DNA from 4 places in the Alteromonas sp. AWJ4_199 genome. Region 4 is predicted to be linked to each of the others. Evidence: predicted binding sites of a transcription regulator. Region 4 holds the regulator's gene; each other region holds the start of a gene.

Region 1 (4,335 bases), 990 kb from region 4:
CGCTTTACTTCATCGATATTACGTAATTTATACGCAGGCTTATTCGTTTACTTATATACGAAGGACTGGATTTACTCGATTTTGCAGGCCCTTAGTCTGCTTTATAGGATGCATTTCAGGGAATGGGTGGTAGCTATGAATTTAAGGTAGTGGGCTTTAGGGCGTTCCACAGACTTGCTCGTGCAATTAAGTTATGCTTTTCAGTAACACTGATTGCGTACCGAAAAGCATTTTGTCAGAACACTGATGATGTAGTGTATAGATGTACAGAATGACGTTCAGCTAATTTGTATTCTTTGGCTCTAGAGGCTGTGACAGCACTTCTAAGACAGTAAAGGCGTTTTTACCTAAACGACTTTTATCATTCGCCATTTTTACATCAATAGTAAAGTAGATGTCGTTAATCTGAGTATTTACAACATCGTTTGAGCTCGGGGCGGCCATCGGTTGAGCAACTTCCTCACAGCCTGACATAGTGCATTGCCTATCTGTTTGAAATATTGCTGGCTCATTTTTGCCAGCCGTTACTTCCCGCGCTATGACAGGCTTTTTATCAATATTTGTATTAATCACCTCTAGATAAGTAAAGCCTTGCTCTTGTGCGACTTCTGCGGCGCGATATAGAGCGTACTGCTGTACTTTGTCGGCCGGAGTTTTATCAGTCGCTTTAAAAAGGACCTGATACTGATTTGCAGATACTTTTTCGCTCGAATAACCATATGAGGCTTTAGAGTTCGCTGATTTGTATGGGGTAGGGGCAGCTACTGGTGTCGATGAACACCCTGCTATCACAAAGCTTAGTGCCGCACCTGCGGTGGCAAGAAGTACGCGGCCACTTTTAATTTTACTTTTGATGTTCATCTCACAAATTCCTTAATACTGTGATCACTGAAACAATGAAAACAACGCTGTTCTGCCTATCGCTGTTAACGCTTGATTGCGTTTTGCCTTAGGTTTAGCGTCTACTGCACCTTTATATGCGCCAACAGAAGCTATGCCAAGTAAGGTCTCTGGCTTACCCATCATTAACGAACATTGCCTTTTTGCTTGTGTAAGTGCAACATCTGCGTGATGTTTTTGAGAAAAATAGGCATGTTCCTTTTGCGCAATATCTTTTATATTCGCTTTCAAAAAGATGTTCATAGTACTCACCTCATTATTGTTGACAGGGCACTGTCCATGGATTTGATCAAATGAACTTAACCAAAAGGGTTAATGCGCCTTTAAATCTATGCCTTACCCAAAGACCCTACGCCATGTTTGAATTAATCTGCTTAAACTTAGATAGTTGAACGCATTCTGGGCAAGCTTAAAGAAACCGAACGCCGCAAGACTATTAAGTGCTAATAACACAAGTGGTACCACAACGTAGTGCACGCCAACATTGTGAAGTATAGCGCCTATAGCAATATTTAAAATAAGCCAACAAACTGTACCAACCGCAAATGCTGCGAGGCATGCAAAAACAGTAACGAAAAAACTCTTTTTGACAAGCATGAGTTCACTATTAGTAAGCTCAAGAAATGCAAAGCCTTGTTCTTTTCTCTGAGAGAATGCTTCTTTAAATGCGTTGAATACATCGGAGAAAGACGGATCGGGGTATTGTTGCTGGGTTGACTGCTCGTCAGGTGGCGTTTCTTTGGGTGTACTTTCTCCTGTAGCGTTTTCATGAAACTTCGCCTGCGCCGAAGGCGGCGTCAGGCGAAATGGATTTTCATGGCACGATGTATAACGTGCTTTTTGAAAATCTGGCACTTTCATAATTTTACTTCTTACGTAGAAGCGATGTTACTAGCATGCCTGCTGCAAAAGCGATACCTGCAGTTTGAATAGGATTCTCAATTGCGTACTTACGTACTTTTGATGCCTGCCATTTCTGCTCTGCTAAACGCTTTCTTTCTGACATGTTTTCTGCAGACGATGAGGCTGTGCGACGAATGTTTTCTTCCGCAACGCCAGCACTATCCGCTAATTTGTCAACTGATGCGTGAAGAGTGTCTTTTAGTTGATCCGTTACTGGGTGACTTGGTTCAGCCACACCGTTAGTGCTGTTAGTTTTAACGGTTTGTGATTTAGCTGAAGCTTGTGTAGCCATAATACTCTCCTTAATATTTTGGGTTCACAATAACAGTTGCAACGTGTGTACCAATTAAAAAACCTTTTATTTACAGTTGGATAGCGTTTCTTGCTATTTTGGGGGTGAAAGGTTTGCAAGAGAAACGCGTTATCCTTGCAAACCCCTGTAATATTTTCAAAGTTGTTAAAACAAAAGCCTAGCTTCCATCCACAACAGATGCGAGGTCATCTTTTGAAACGGGTTTAAGTAAAGCACTATCTATTCCAATCGATTCCATCATGTCTTCATCCGCTTCATGCCCGCTAACGATGGTAAGCGTTGCATCTGGCAATTTATCTTTGAGTTCACCAGCTAGGTCATAACCACTGTAATCGGGTAGCGTTAAATCCATTAATATGTGATCAAAGTTGCCGCCTTGTGCGGTGCTAAGTGCATCTAAGCCGCAATGCTCTGTGGTAACTTCATGGCCTAGGTGCACCAAAAATAGCTGCAATAGTTCTGCAGCATCTTCATCGTCTTCAATCACTAAAATACGCTTGCAAGTAGAGGTACTGTCTTCTTTTTTCTGAGACGTGTTTTCTGTTGCTAACTCTGTATTCGTATAGGGTTCAACTCCGTCGCTTGAAGGCATGTTTTCTTCTGGCGCGTAAGGTTTTCGTAAGGGCATGTCAGCAACTTGTGCTTCTACATTGGTAAAAGTGACGTGATCGCCAGGAGGAAGATATTGTGAGAGAAGTTGAGCTAGTGCAAAGCGGTCTATTGGTTTACCTATAACGTCATTAAAACCTTCGCGTATTAGCGACTCTCTTAATCCTTTACGACTGGCTGCGGTGACCGCAATAACGGGAATATCTTTACCATGGCGACGAATAGCGTGTAACGCTTCAATGCCATTCATCACAGGCATGTGAATATCCATGAGAACGAGGTCAAATGGTTGATTGTGTTCATCGGCCTGTAATACAGCTTCCAGTGCCTTAACACCGTTTTCCGCGTAACTAATATCTGCCTGAGACTGACTTACAAGGTGGCCGGTAAGGCGCCGAATTTCTCTTAAGTCATCGACAATCAGCACTCTGCCGGTAACATTTAAATCGATACTGCTAGATTCGACAGGTTGAATCTGGCCAAGCGTTAAATCGACGTTAGGTTGGGAAGAAATGTCACCTGGATTAATATCAAATGTAAACGTGCTGCCTTCCCCCAGTCGAGATGTCACATTAATATCACCACCAAGCTTAGTGACCAGTTCTTTACAGATTGCCAAGCCTAGACCCGCGCCTCCGTGGTTGGCGCGCATGACATCTTCAATTTGTTCAAAAGGTTGAAAAATATTGTGTAACTTGTTGGGCGGCATGCCGATGCCAGTATCGTCTACGGAAAATCTAAGTCGCTGGTTTTTTTCGCAATCTGTCGAAATTTCGTTAAGAGCTATAGTGAGTGTAATACTGCCCTTGTCGGTGAACTTAACCGCGTTAGAAATAAGGTTAAGCAGAACCTGACGAAGTCGAGTGGGATCTGTCTGAATAAATTCAGGAATTTTGGTTTTAGAAACCACATTTAAACTCAGCCCCTTATCCTTGGCGTTTAAGCGCATTAATGAGTGAATATCTGTAAGAAAAGCGGACAAGTTAACACTCTTAATGTTCAACTCTAACTTCTCAGCCATTATCCTGGACATGTCGAGTAAATCGTTAAGCAAGCTCAATAAATGTTTGCCGTTTGAATGAATTATCGATAGCTCTTGTTGGAATGGGCTGTTTCTTGCGTCATCAATGAGAAGTTCTGTATAGCCCAGAATAGAGGTGAGTGGGGTGCGCAGTTCATGACCGAGATGAGCGAGGAATTTGTCTTTAGCTTTGTTTTTTTGCTCAACCTTATTGCGTTCAATGCGCTCGTTTTCTATGTCCCGACGAACCATGGCGTACCGTATAGTGCGCATGAAGCGCGGTGTCTCGATCTCGGACTTCTGTAGATAATCGGCGGCGCCCGCGCGCATCACCATCTCATCGACTGTAACGTCTGACTGACCTGTTAAAATAACCACAGGCAGGCTAAATTGGTTCGACTTCAGAACACCCAGAACATCTATGGCATTCTCTGCGCCCAACAAGTAGTCAAGCAAGCATAAATCAAAGTCTTCCGTCTTAAGCGCTTCTATGGCGTCAAGACTGTTTGTCACCCACGTTAACTCAAACTTAGGTGACTCACACTGTTCTAGATAGTCAGAAGTTAAGAAGTAATCATCTTCATCATCT
Region 2 (4,335 bases), 400 kb from region 4:
GCATTCGTTGCAGTTGCTTTCAGAGATGGCCTGTATGGGAACCACACAGTTCAAAACTCGGTTTAAACAAACCACTGGTCTTAGCTTACGTGATTACCTAGTGAAGATAAGGATGGAGAAAGCCAAAGCACTGCTTAGAAACACCGATACGCCTATGTCGAGCATAGCTCAATTAACGGGGTACGAAGATGTTGCTGCATTCAGCCGCCGATTCAAAGCCTATTTCGGGCAACCACCAAAGTCTTTTAAAAGAAAGTAATCACGCCTTGCTAAAGGGGGACACTAGTCGGCTACGGACTATCGCAAAAAAGAACACGGCAAAAATCAACACGCGCTAGTTTCGCTCTTTATCTTTGGGCAGTTTATTCACTCTCGCATCTATAAAACGTTTGTGATCGTCCATTTTGGTGCATTTTAAAGTGCCTCCGGCAAAACCGCTTAATATCGCCAAGGTTTTATTGGTCGTACTGCTACAGTTTACTTGTTTTGACGGGCGTCTATTTTCACTAGCTTGTATTTCTTGTGTACTTGGCCCGCTTAATATAGGGCTATCTTTTCGTTCTTGGAAATTCCTTGCTGCTTGCTCGGCGTCTTCAGCTACTTTTTCACTGTTATATTTTTCAAAATAAAGCGCAGCGCCATCTTTGACCGATAAATTTAACGAACCCGCGCGGCGATTCGCATCTTTTGAAAGCGTCGGCGTTGGTGGCGTGGTAATTGTCTTATCTTCTATTCGGACTTGCTGTATTTCGGGCTCAGTAACTTTCTGCTGCTTTGCTTCAGGAATTTCAGAAATTTTAGTTTTACTATCAGGTGCTTCGATGGGTTGAGTGACATCAGACTTCAGTTCAATTTCTTGCCTTTTAGCGGAAGCATCGACTGTTTTAGTGTCTTCTATTTCGGCTTGGATTGAGGGACCCGGAGTTGGAGGGTAGTATAGCTTGGCACTGATCTCAGGTGTTCGCTCTAAAACGTTAACACGAGCTTTTTGATTATCAATACTCAATTGAGAAAGTAAGACAACCAAAATCACCCCAAATACGTGAACACCACATGAAACTAACAGCGCTCTCCACGCCGTTTTTTTAGTAACGGAATGGTTCTCAGTGCTGCGTTCTGGCGCAAAGAAAGATGGGGTGATAGTCGTCATAGTAAACAACAGACCATTCGCTCTCTCGAATAGTTCCATCCTAATTTCATCGCACTTTTTAGTCACCTTACCTCAGTAATTTCTTTGGCCGCTACATTATTGGGCATTTTTCAACTCGTGCACCATTAATGTGCATTATTTTTGTGCGCGCCGCCGCTGCTTGTGATTATGTGTATGATTTATATAGTTAAATATTTATGGCATGGCTCTTGGTTTATCTTCCCGTAGTTGGAAATACGACCATAAATTACAGAATAACCAAAACAAACTGGGAGCAACTCATGAAACTAGTTACAGCGATCATCAAGCCGTTCAAGCTAGATGATGTTCGTGAAGCCATTTCAGAAATCGGAATCGACGGTTTGACCGTGACCGAAGTGAAGGGCTTTGGACGTCAAAAAGGACACACTGAACTTTACCGCGGAGCGGAATATCAGGTGGATTTTCTACCTAAAGTCAAACTGGAAATTGCTGTTCAGGATGATCAAGTAGAACGCCTGGTAGAGGCCATCGTTGGCGCTGCCAAAACAGGCAAAATTGGAGACGGCAAGGTGTTTGTTTATGACCTTGAACATGCCGTTCGTATTCGAACTGGTGAGTCGGATAGCGACGCGCTGTAAGCCACTACGATATATTTGCGGAGAAAACCATAATGGAAATCACTTTTGAACTTGGGTATGCGCTAGATACCTTTTATTTTCTAATCTGCGGTGCACTAGTTATGTGGATGGCTGCAGGTTTTGCGATGCTTGAAGCTGGTCTTGTTCGAGCGAAAAACACCACAGAAATTCTAACTAAAAACGTGGCGCTATTCGCTATCGCTTGCACTATGTACATGATTTGCGGTTACGGCATTATGTACGGTGGCGGCGACTGGGGTCCATTCCTAAGCGGTATCATGGCTGATGGCGCAACAGGTGTAGCTGAAGAGCCAGCAACATATGCACCTTCTGCTGACTTCTTCTTCCAAGTAGTATTTGTTGCAACAGCAATGTCTATCGTATCTGGTGCGGTAGCTGAGCGTATGAAGCTTTGGGCATTCCTAGCGTTCGCAGTTGTCATGACGGGCTTCATCTATCCAATGGAAGGTGCTTGGACATGGGGCGGCGAAGCAGTATTCGGTATGTATACGCTTGGCGACCTTGGTTTCTCTGACTTTGCAGGTTCAGGTATTGTTCACATGGCTGGTGCAGCTGCTGCTCTTGCTGGTGTTCTTGTGCTTGGTGCTCGTAAGGGTAAATACACCGCTGACGGTAAAGTAAACGCGATTCCAGGTGCAAACTTACCGCTTGCAACTTTAGGTACATTTATCCTGTGGATGGGTTGGTTTGGCTTCAACGGCGGTTCAGTACTGGCTACTGCAACTGTTGAAAGTGCAAACTCAGTAGCGATTGTATTTATGAACACAAATGCTGCAGCTGCTGGTGGTGCAATTGCTGCACTTATCGTAGCACGCATTCTATTCGGTAAAGCTGACCTAACTATGGTACTTAACGGTGCACTAGCCGGTCTTGTGGCTATTACAGCAGAGCCTTCAACACCTACACCATTACAAGCTACTTTGTTCGGCGGCCTTGGTGGTATTTTAGTAGTGCTTAGCATTGTTGCACTAGACAAGCTTAAGATTGACGATCCAGTGGGCGCAATTTCAGTTCACGGCGTAGTAGGTCTTCTAGGTCTTATCCTTGTACCTTTCACTAACGATGGTTCAAGCATCTCTGGTCAGCTAATTGGTGCAGCGACTATCTTTGTATGGGTATTCGTAGTGAGCCTAGTGGTATGGCTAGTGATTAAAGCGGTTATGGGTGTACGTGTGAGCGAAGAAGAAGAATTCGACGGCGTAGACATGAGCGAATGTGGTCTGGAAGCATACCCAGACTTCACAAGCAGCCGTTCGTAAGAGAGTCTCGATTAGGCAACGAAACAACAATAACAATAATGCCTTATTACTTCGTTTAAGCCCCGCTAATGCGGGGCTTTTTTCGTTTCATGCAATGTGTTTTAAGACCATTACTGAGCTTAGGAAAAGAGCCTAGGCGTAATGTGACAATAACGCTACACTATGAACCGATAGACTAACGCTAGATTTATTATCGGCAACGTTTTAGTAAAAGGACGGTTATGATTGCAAGTGTGCGACTTCTACCTTTGATACTGGCTTTCTTTAGTATCAGCTGTTTGGGCTACGACAGAATAACGGGGCATCCCTTTGCAAGTCGCTCAGAAGTTATTGCAAAGAACGGCATGGCAGCAACAAGCCAACCATTAGCTACGCAAGTGGCGTTGGATATTTTAAAACAAGGCGGCAGCGCGGTTGACGCGGCCATTGCAGCCAATGCCATGTTAGGTTTAGTTGAGCCTACAGGCAGCGGTATTGGCGGCGACCTATTTGCCATTGTGTGGGATGCAAAAGAAGAAAAGCTAGTAGGCTTAAACGCATCTGGCCGCTCACCCAGACAGCTAACTAAAGCGGTGTTTGCCGAGCGTGGTTTGCATCAAATTCCAAAATTTGGTCCGCTACCCGTTTCTGTCCCTGGCGCTGTAGATGGCTGGTTTGCACTACACGAAAAATTTGGCAAGCTGCCCATGTCTGCGCTGCTTACCCCATCTATCAAATATGCCCGTGAGGGGTTCCCTGTTTCAGAAGTCATTGCCTATTACTGGCAGATGAATTACGAGCGAATTGGTCACTATGACGGCTTTGCTGAGACTTTTCTTATTGACGGTAAAGTACCGCGAAAAGGCGATGTTTTTAAAAACCCTGGGTTAGCCGTGACCTATGAAAAAATTGCAACAGGTGGGCGAGATGCTTTTTATAAGGGCGATATCGCACGCACTATCGATGCTTACATGAAGTCTCAAGGCGGCTTTTTGTCATACCAGGATTTGTCATCGCATACCTCGGAGTGGGTAGAGCCCGTTTCTTCTAACTATCGAGGGTATGATGTGTGGGAACTCCCGCCCAACGGACAAGGCATAGCGGCACTACAGATTCTTAATGTGCTTGAGCACTATGATATCGAAGGAATGGGGTTTAACTCAGCAGACTACATCCATACCTTTGTTGAAGCCAAGAAGCTCGCCTTTGAAGATCGCGCTAAGTTCTATGCGGATCCAGACTTCAACGATATTCCAGTCGAATGGCTAATTTCGAAAGAGTATGCCGCTAAGCGTCAGAAGCTCAT
Region 3 (4,335 bases), 1.0 Mb from region 4:
CTTCCTTAATGAGTTCAACGACTTTGATAACCTCGTTAATTTTTGCCCTGGTTAGATTAAGCAATTCCTCAATTCTTACAGATTGCTCATCGATATCAGACGAAAAAGAACTCACTTCTACCTCGTCCATCAACTCTCCAATAACGCCAAGCGTCTGAGTATAGTCTGAGAGATATTCCTCATCATCGGTGAGCATGAAGCCTCGCTGACCGGACTCCACTCGGAGCACCGCTACATGAAGCCTATTCACTGCATTGATTACACGATTAGTTGTAAATAGTCGCGCCTCAAGTGCTGAGAGGTCGTTAAGAGTACTTACTACATAAAAAGAGTTTGCAGTCATAACGACAATGATGACAACAACCAAAATTATCCAGCTGTAAATTGAAGACAGAACTTTAGAGATCATTTACATGTTCCGGGTCATTTTCGCCCAATTCTGATGTCATTTCAGATAGGGTCTCACTGCAGTCTTTTGCACTGCTTATTATTTTATCCAACGCCGCCAGTGCTTTTTCAGGAGCAACGTCCCCGTTTAGTGCCATTTTTACTAGCTCTGCCTGCATAGATATTCTATTTAACGGTTTCCGAGCATCATGTACAAAAACACTCAGTCGTGAAAACTCTTCGCTAGTCATATTGAATACCTCTTACTATTCGTCTTTGCTTAGGTCGCCGTAAGCATGAAGACGGTTGTATAGGGTTTTAGTACTTATACCTAACATTTCTGCTGCGGTTGTTTTGTTGCCGCTTACTTTTTCTAAAGTGGCGTAGATAAGCTCTTTTTCTACATCCTCAATGGTTCTTCCAGCTTGAAGGGCAGGTGTCGTACTCTGCTTCTGTGCAAAAGGAGACTCGATAGTTTTAGGTAACTCAATCTCACTTTTCTCTGGGTCACTCATGATAGCCGCACGGTGTACAAAGTGTCTTAACTCACGAACGTTTCCTGGCCAATCGTATGCTTGAAGCGTCTCTAGCTGATTATCTTCCCATTTAAAATTAGAACCGTTATCTTTGTTAAATTCTGCAATGAAAGTTTTTGCTAAAAGAGGAATGTCTTCTTTTCTTTCACGCAAAGGAGGAATGGTAATTGGGAAAACAGCAAGCCTGAAATAAATATCTTCACGCAACACTTTGCTCTGAGCGATTTCTTCCATTGTTCTGTTTGTTGCAGATACAACACGACAGTTTACAGGTATAGATTTCGTACCACCCACACGAAGCACTACTTTGTTTTCGAGTACGCGCAAAAGGTTGGGTTGCATGTCAATGGGCATTTCTGTGATTTCATCTAAGAAAAGGGTGCCACCTTCTGCCTGTTCAAAAACGCCTTCTTTACGACCTACCGCACCGGTGAAGGCACCTTTTTCATGACCGAACAGTTCACTACCAATCAATTCTTTAGAAAATGCACCACAGTTTGTAGCAATATAAGGGCCTTCACTTTCTGAGGCTCTGTGAATTGCAGCTGCAACCACTTCCTTACCAACACCACTTTCACCTAATAGCATGACGTTAGCACTGGTTTTGCTGACTCTTGAAATAAGTTTGTATAACTCTTTCATCACGGGTGACTCGCCAATAAGCAAGTCGAAGTGTTTCTCGATTTTTTCTTCTGCTGGCTCTTTTGCTTTTGTTTTCTTACTTAGTACTGCCTCAATTTCTTCACGTTGTATTGGCTTTACGAGGTAGTCTACGGTGGGGCCACACAAGCCTTTAATAACGCTTTTTACCGATGGATGGCCCGTAATTAGAGTTACACGGGGCCGCTTAGGCAGCGCATCAAGTTCGTTAAACAGGTGAGCACCGCTTCCATCGGGAAGCATAAAATCTAACAGTACATGGTCGAATGTTTCTTTCTCAAGCCAGTCTCGTGCTTCTGCTAACGTAGCAGCGGTCAAGACGTCATGACCTAAAAACTCAATAATAGTACAAGCTACTTCTGTAAACTCGGCGTCGTCATCAACTAAAAGTACGGTTAGCACGCATTGTCCCTCTCTATTACGTTCCATCGAAAATATGGAATAAAATCAATATTATAGTTCTACCACAATAAGCGAAAAAAGTAACTGGATATCCATTTGTAGTCACACATTTCCAAATATTGCGTTTTCTGTTCATGGTAACACCACACACAATTTAAGCGCGTTGACCGTAAAGACACATTCATTTGAATTCATTGTTACAATTTCACTATCGCAATTCGCACTAAAATTTTGATTTGTTAAATTAACAATGAGTGTTACCTATTTACATGCTGTTGCAAAAAGTATTCCCAATAATTGATAGGTACCACCGTGGAAAGGCTCTGGCACATTTTTCGCACAAATCTCAATGCGACTAACTTACTGTAGGCAAGGGTATGAATGATATTTGGCGAATACTTACGCGCCTCTTGTCCGCATCTCGCCCCCTTAAATAAGTGGAATACAACGTGTTTTGTATCAAAGGAACTGAATATGTGGGTAAAAACAGCCGAAAGATCAATGACCTTGACAGAACTGCTGGCAAAGATGCAGCCGCGGTCAAGTCAAAATATATTTTACTTCGAAGACTTTTGGGAAGTTATGGAAAAGCGCGGTTTTGGTCCCATGTTAGCATTCCCTTCTTTTATTGCTTGCACACCTGTCGGCGCTATTCCTGGAATTCCATCTTTAACGGGTGTAACAATTTTACTCATTGCATTGCAAATTTTACTCGGTAGTAGGCACCCATGGTTGCCTCGAAAAGTAATGGATATACAGTGTGATGCGGATCAACTGCGCAATATAGTTCAAAAAGTAAAACCCTATGCAGCTCGCGTCGATCGATTTCTTGTTCCACGTTGCTTTTTTATGAGACAGCCCGTGTTTCGCTCTTTAATTGCATTGAATTGTGTTGGCTGCGGCTTGGTAATGGTCCCGTTAGAGCTTATTCCCTTTATGGGTTTAATTCCAGCATTAGCAGTATTTATAATGTCTGTTGGAATGGCCACAGACGACGGTGCAGTGGCTTTGGTAGGTGTGTCAATATCGCTGTTTGGCTTCGTACTGGGCTTTCAACATTTGCCGGCAGCGATTAGCTAACGCGCAAGTTAATCAGTACAGGAATCAAACATGAATTCCGAGTTAGGCAGATTCATTGTTTGGTACCTAAGCTCCCCCATAAATGCTCGAGCTGCTGGGCCCAATGTATCTCCATCTTTAAAAGAAAGATAAAGAAGTGCTTTTCTTAACGCAGCGTTGTTATCTAGAGGAAGTGGAACCAAAGTCCCATTTTCTAATTCGTCTTTTATGATTGCAATAGGTAGCCATGCAAAGCCTAAGCCCTGAGCAATGATATCTAACGATGTTCTCACATGACTTACCGTCCAGCGTTGCTCAGCTCCTAGCCAACCAACATCTGCTTTGCGCTCTGCGGAAGAGTCGCGCACGACAATCTGGCGATGACTTTTAAGGTCTTCTAAGGTGAGGGTTCTATTTAATTGATGTAGGGGATGTTCTGCATGAGCAACAGCGGCGAACTCAATTTCACATAAATCTTCACTAAACCCGTTTGGAATGACAAAGGGAGAGATGCCCAAGTCTACCTTTCCGCTAGTTAACAATGCATTTGCACCGCTAAGTACGGTCTCTTCTATTTCTATACGCAATAGGGGAAACTCAGCAGAGACTTTAGCAAGCACGTTATAGAGCAATTCAGAAGGAAAAATAATATCCACAGCTATGCGCAGCGTTGTTTCGGTCCCCACTTTTAAACTACTAGCTACTGCTTCAAGTTTATGGGCTTCGTTAAGCAAAAACGAAGCGCGACGGTACATAAGTTCACCTTGTGGAGAAAGCTTAACTTTACGGCCAATATTTTCAAACAGTGTTACACCGATAGCACTTTCTAGTTTTTGAACCGCGTGATGCACACTAGATTGACTTTTATGTACTTCTGCAGCTGCTTGATTGAAGCCACCTGCATCAACCACGGCTTTAAACATTCGCCATTGTTCTAATGTGGATTTAAGCATACACGCCCTCTACTTATATGTTGGGAGAGTTATAGCATAGTCCTATAGTACAAGTCATTTTTCGAGTGCTTGGGTGATGGTAGGTACCGGACAGGTTACAACTGATACCTCGTCGTATCCCATACGTATTAGTTGCTCTGCTGCCAATTTCGCACGAACACCAGATGCACAATGTATGTAAAGTGGTACAGAAGCGTCTTTAAATTGCTCTAACGCTTTCATTTCTAACACGCCTCTAGGAATATTGATAGCAGAAGGTACCGGTTGGCTTGCTGCTTCTGTGCTCTCCCTAACATCAATGAGAGCTCCATTATTGCAAGATAACTCATCAAGGGCTT
Region 4 (4,335 bases):
AAAACTTAACAACAACCTTGTACAACCAAGACGGTGAGTTAAATCACAAAGTCTTTGCAGAGTCGATGGAGCATTACGACCAATTAGGCTTTGTTTTATTCCAGCAACCTAAATATACCCTTTATACAGAAAGCGCTTCATCACCTTGGGTTGTAACTGCGCAGGAAGGAACGCTTTATAACAATGAATTAATTCAGCTTGAAGATAGCGTTGTTATTGAAAATCAAACCAGCGATGATTTTGTCAAAAGTTTATCCACGGAATACATCCAGATAAATTTAGACACGAAACAAATGACATCTGATCAACCCGTTGAGATACTGGGTACGCAATATCTTATTTTAAGCAATGGGTTTAACGCGAATTTACGCACACAAGAATACGAGCTTTTAGATCATGTACAAACGACTTATTCCCCTAGCAACTAGCCTTCTACTTGCCATCGCTAGCGGTGCGGTAATAGCCAGTGAAGAAGATTTTTCACAACCCATTAAGATAGGGTCAAACACCCAGTTTATTGATGGTAAAAACAAAACCGCGCTGTACAAGGAAGATGTACTTATTACCCAAGGTTCACTCCTAATCGAAGCTGATGAAGTAGAAGTAATAGCTACAGATGGCAGCGGCCGTGAAATATTTATCGCCCGTGGCAACCCTGCTAGCTATTCTCAATCACTAGAAGACGGTACACCGGTATCAGCGAAAGCCAATGAAATTCGCTATGAAGTAATTAATCGCACTATTTCTCTGGCGGGTAATGCTGAGCTACAGCAAGATACCAGTAAAGTGCAAGGTGATAAGATTACGTTCGATATGATTACTGAACAATTGCTTGCAACGGGTGGTGCCGGTGAAGATGGTGAAGGTCGTGTAACCACAGTATTTACTCCTGACACCATTCGTAAAACATCGTCTAAGAAAGACAACGAGGACAATGAATAGCAATGGCAACTTTGAGCGCTAAAAACCTTGCTAAATCGTATAAATCGCGACAGGTTGTTCGCGATGTAAGCCTTTCAGTGTCTACCGGTCAAATTGTCGGTCTTCTCGGCCCTAACGGCGCTGGTAAGACCACCACTTTTTACATGATTGTAGGCTTAGTCAACTTAGACAAAGGCAAAATCGAAATTGATGATAATGAGCTTACTCACCAGCCAATGCATGAGCGCGCACGCCGCGGTATAGGCTACCTCCCGCAAGAGGCATCAATATTTAGAAAGCTTACGGTATATGAAAATATCATGGCCATTTTGCAAACCCGTAAAGATTTAAATTCACAACAGCAAGAAGAAGAAGCTGATGCACTACTTGATGAATTTAATATCAACCATATACGTAATAGTACGGGCATGAGTTTGTCAGGGGGAGAACGTCGTCGCGTAGAGATTGCTCGCGCTTTGGCAGCGAAACCACAATTTATTTTGTTAGACGAACCATTTGCTGGTGTTGATCCAATATCAGTTAATGATATAAAGAAGATAATACAGCATCTTCGCGATAGGGGTATTGGTATCCTTATCACGGACCATAACGTACGCGAAACATTGGATGTTTGCGAAAAGGCGTACATTGTGAGTCATGGTGAGCTTATTGCGCAAGGAACCGCGGAACAGGTTTTAAGTAATCAAAAAGTAAGGGATGTATACCTAGGCGAACAATTCAGGCTATAGTTAATGTAACCGAATTGTCATTTTTCAGTTTCGCTCTGGTATATTCAATTTAGAGCATTTAAATAAGACGTAGATGAAACCATCTTTACAGCTAAAATTTAGCCAACAACTTACCATGACACCTCAGTTGCAGCAGGCCATCAAGCTGCTGCAGCTTTCTACGCTTGATCTTCAGCAAGAGATTCAAGAGGCACTCGACTCTAATCCACTGTTAGAAGTGGAAGAAGGTAACGACGAGCCACAAGTAGAAAAGAACAATGTCGATAGTGACGATAGTGCTGCTGAAGCGACAGCTTCTGCATCAAGCGACACGCTAGAGGCAGGAGATGCACTGGAGAAGAACGACCTTCCCGATGAGCTGCCTATCGACAGCACCTGGGACGAGTACTACTCCGCCTCTTCTGCGCCTGCGCCTGGCCCGTCTAATGATGACGAACAAATCTTCCAAGGTGAAACTACCGAAGACATCCAAGAGCATTTGCTTTGGCAAATGCGCCTCACTCACTTTTCAGACACTGACCGCGCTATTGCTACGGCTATCATCGACTCAATCGACGAATCCGGTTATCTAACCGTTACCCTTGACGATATCTTAGATGCTGTTAATGACGATGACTTAGAAGAGCCTATCGAAATGGACGAAATAGAATGTGTGCTTAAGCGCATTCAAATGTTCGACCCCATTGGTTCAGGTTCTCGTACACCTCAAGAGTGTCTTATGGTGCAATTGCGCCAGTTTTCAGAAGACACACCGTGGCTTGCTGAAGCGAAGCAGCTTATTGAGGAATATTCAGACTTACTGAGCAGTAAAGACTACCGCACGCTAATGCGTAAGAGCCGATTGAAAGAAGATCAGCTGCGCGAAGCAATGCGTTTACTCCAAACCTTGAATCCTCGCCCAGGTAGTGCTTTAGTTACTAAAGAGCCTGAATACGTTATTCCTGATGTCTCAGTAACCAAGAAAAATGGCCGTTGGGTGGTTGAGCTGAACCCCGACAGTCTGCCTAAATTAAGCGTAAATCAAACGTACGCAGCAATGAGTCGCCGTGCCAAGAACAGCAGCGATTCACAATTCATCCGCTCACACATGCAAGAGGCTAAGTGGTTCATAAAGAGCCTTGAATCTCGCAACGATACCTTGATGAAGGTTGCAAATTGCATTGTGCAGCAGCAAATGGGCTTTTTTGAGCACGGCCCGGAAATGATGAAACCAATGGTGCTAAATGATGTCGCAGAAATGGTAGATATGCACGAATCGACTATTTCGCGTGTGACAACACAGAAGTATATGCATACGCCCCGTGGCATCTTTGAATTGAAGTATTTCTTCTCAAGCCACGTAGCAACCGAGTCAGGTGGTGAGTGTTCATCTACAGCGATTCGTGCTTTGATCAAGAAGTTAGTGGCTGCGGAAAATCCTAGCAAGCCGCTAAGTGATAGCAAGATTGCTTCATTGTTGGCCGAGCAAGGCATAAAAGTCGCTCGGCGAACAATAGCAAAATACCGGGAATCGTTATCGATCCCGCCGTCGAACCAACGCAAAAGCCTTATCTAACCGGGCTTAATAATATAAGGAAGACGAAATATGCAAATCAACCTTACTGGTCATCATGTCGAAATCACCGACTCTTTGCGTAATTATGTCGATACGAAGTTCAGCAAACTTGAACGTCACTTTGATCACATTTCTAATGTGCATGTCATCCTGAACGTTGAAAAATTAAATCAAAAAGCTGAAGCGACTGTTCATTTAAGTGGCGCTGAAGTATTCGCATCCTCAGAAAATACCGACATGTATGCGGCGATTGACAGCATGGTTGATAAACTCGACCGGCAGGTAATCAAGCATAAGGAAAAACTGAAAAAACATTAGTAGTTAATTAAGCATGGATATACAAGCCATCGTAAGTCTGGACCGCACCGAGTGTGCGGTTCAGTGTAATAGTAAAAAGCGAATTCTTGAGATCATCGCTGATATCGCTGCCAAGCATAACGATAACATCGACCAGGCAACGGTTTTAAATAGCTTGATGGCTCGAGAACGTATGGGTAGCACGGGTATAGGTAACGGCATAGCACTGCCCCACGGCCGCCTAGCAGGCCTTGAGAAGGTAATAGCAATCGTTGTAACAAGTACACCAGCTATCAACTTTGATGCCCTAGACGAAAAGCCCGTAGACATATTCTTTGCTCTTCTCGTTCCCGAAGAGCAAACCGAAGGACACCTTCAGACACTGGCTACCGTAGCCGGTAAGCTAAGCGACAAAGAAACGATTAAAACAATACGTCGTGCAACAACCAGCGACGAAATTATTTCTGCATTAAGTTAAACAATAAGGGCTTATACATTATAGATAGGCACTTTATTCAACAACGCGTATGTGATGAAACCAGAATATAAGGGAGAGTTTAGGTGAAGCTGATCATAATCAGTGGTCGTTCGGGGTCTGGTAAGTCTGTCGCACTTCGCGCTTTGGAAGATTTAGGTTATTACTGTGTTGATAATATCCCAGTAAATTTGCTTCCCACCCTCACCCATACTGTTGTTGATGAATACGATCAAGTTGCGGTAAGTATTGACGTTAGGAATCTCCCCAAAAACCCTGACGACTTGGTAGAGATTCTAGACTACCTGCCATCCTCTTGGTCGATGACTATAGTATAC

Evidence for each region. Region 4 encodes sigma-54, which starts transcription at its own class of promoters, with help from an activator protein. Its sites were predicted from a motif close to GTTGGCACGNNNNTNGNNT; they were not measured.
Region 1: the regulator sigma-54 is predicted to act here: its motif matches at 2,132-2,150, upstream of ACXAER_RS02290 (DUF883 domain-containing protein).
Region 2: the regulator sigma-54 is predicted to act here: its motif matches at 1,347-1,365, upstream of glnK (P-II family nitrogen regulator).
Region 3: the regulator sigma-54 is predicted to act here: its motif matches at 2,308-2,326, upstream of ACXAER_RS02260 (exopolysaccharide biosynthesis protein).

Annotation. Positions count from the first base shown of each region.
Region 1 is NZ_JBSWUR010000001.1:503,823-508,157, reverse strand. Features, by position in the region: gene ACXAER_RS02305 (CC0125/CC1285 family lipoprotein) at 283-861, opposite strand; gene ACXAER_RS02300 (hypothetical protein) at 886-1,143, opposite strand; gene ACXAER_RS02295 (hypothetical protein) at 1,237-1,761, opposite strand; gene ACXAER_RS02290 (DUF883 domain-containing protein) at 1,766-2,095, opposite strand; gene ACXAER_RS02285 (response regulator) at 2,274-4,335, opposite strand, start outside.
Region 2 is NZ_JBSWUR010000001.1:1,891,623-1,895,957, reverse strand. Features, by position in the region: gene ACXAER_RS08315 (helix-turn-helix domain-containing protein) at 1-259, shown strand, start outside; gene ACXAER_RS08310 (hypothetical protein) at 335-1,189, opposite strand; gene glnK (P-II family nitrogen regulator) at 1,432-1,770, shown strand; gene ACXAER_RS08300 (ammonium transporter) at 1,803-3,050, shown strand; gene ggt (gamma-glutamyltransferase) at 3,272-4,335, shown strand, end outside.
Region 3 is NZ_JBSWUR010000001.1:497,893-502,227, reverse strand. Features, by position in the region: gene ACXAER_RS02275 (sensor histidine kinase) at 1-409, opposite strand, end outside; gene ACXAER_RS02270 (hypothetical protein) at 399-638, opposite strand; gene ACXAER_RS02265 (sigma-54-dependent transcriptional regulator) at 654-1,985, opposite strand; gene ACXAER_RS02260 (exopolysaccharide biosynthesis protein) at 2,460-3,065, shown strand; gene ACXAER_RS02255 (LysR family transcriptional regulator) at 3,074-3,997, opposite strand; gene ACXAER_RS02250 (rhodanese-like domain-containing protein) at 4,052-4,335, opposite strand, start outside.
Region 4 is NZ_JBSWUR010000001.1:1,493,162-1,497,496, forward strand. Features, by position in the region: gene lptC (LPS export ABC transporter periplasmic protein LptC) at 1-428, shown strand, start outside; gene lptA (lipopolysaccharide transport periplasmic protein LptA) at 397-942, shown strand; gene lptB (LPS export ABC transporter ATP-binding protein) at 945-1,670, shown strand; gene ACXAER_RS06515 (RNA polymerase factor sigma-54) at 1,744-3,225, shown strand; gene hpf (ribosome hibernation promoting factor) at 3,256-3,543, shown strand; gene ptsN (PTS IIA-like nitrogen regulatory protein PtsN) at 3,557-4,000, shown strand; gene rapZ (RNase adapter RapZ) at 4,084-4,335, shown strand, end outside.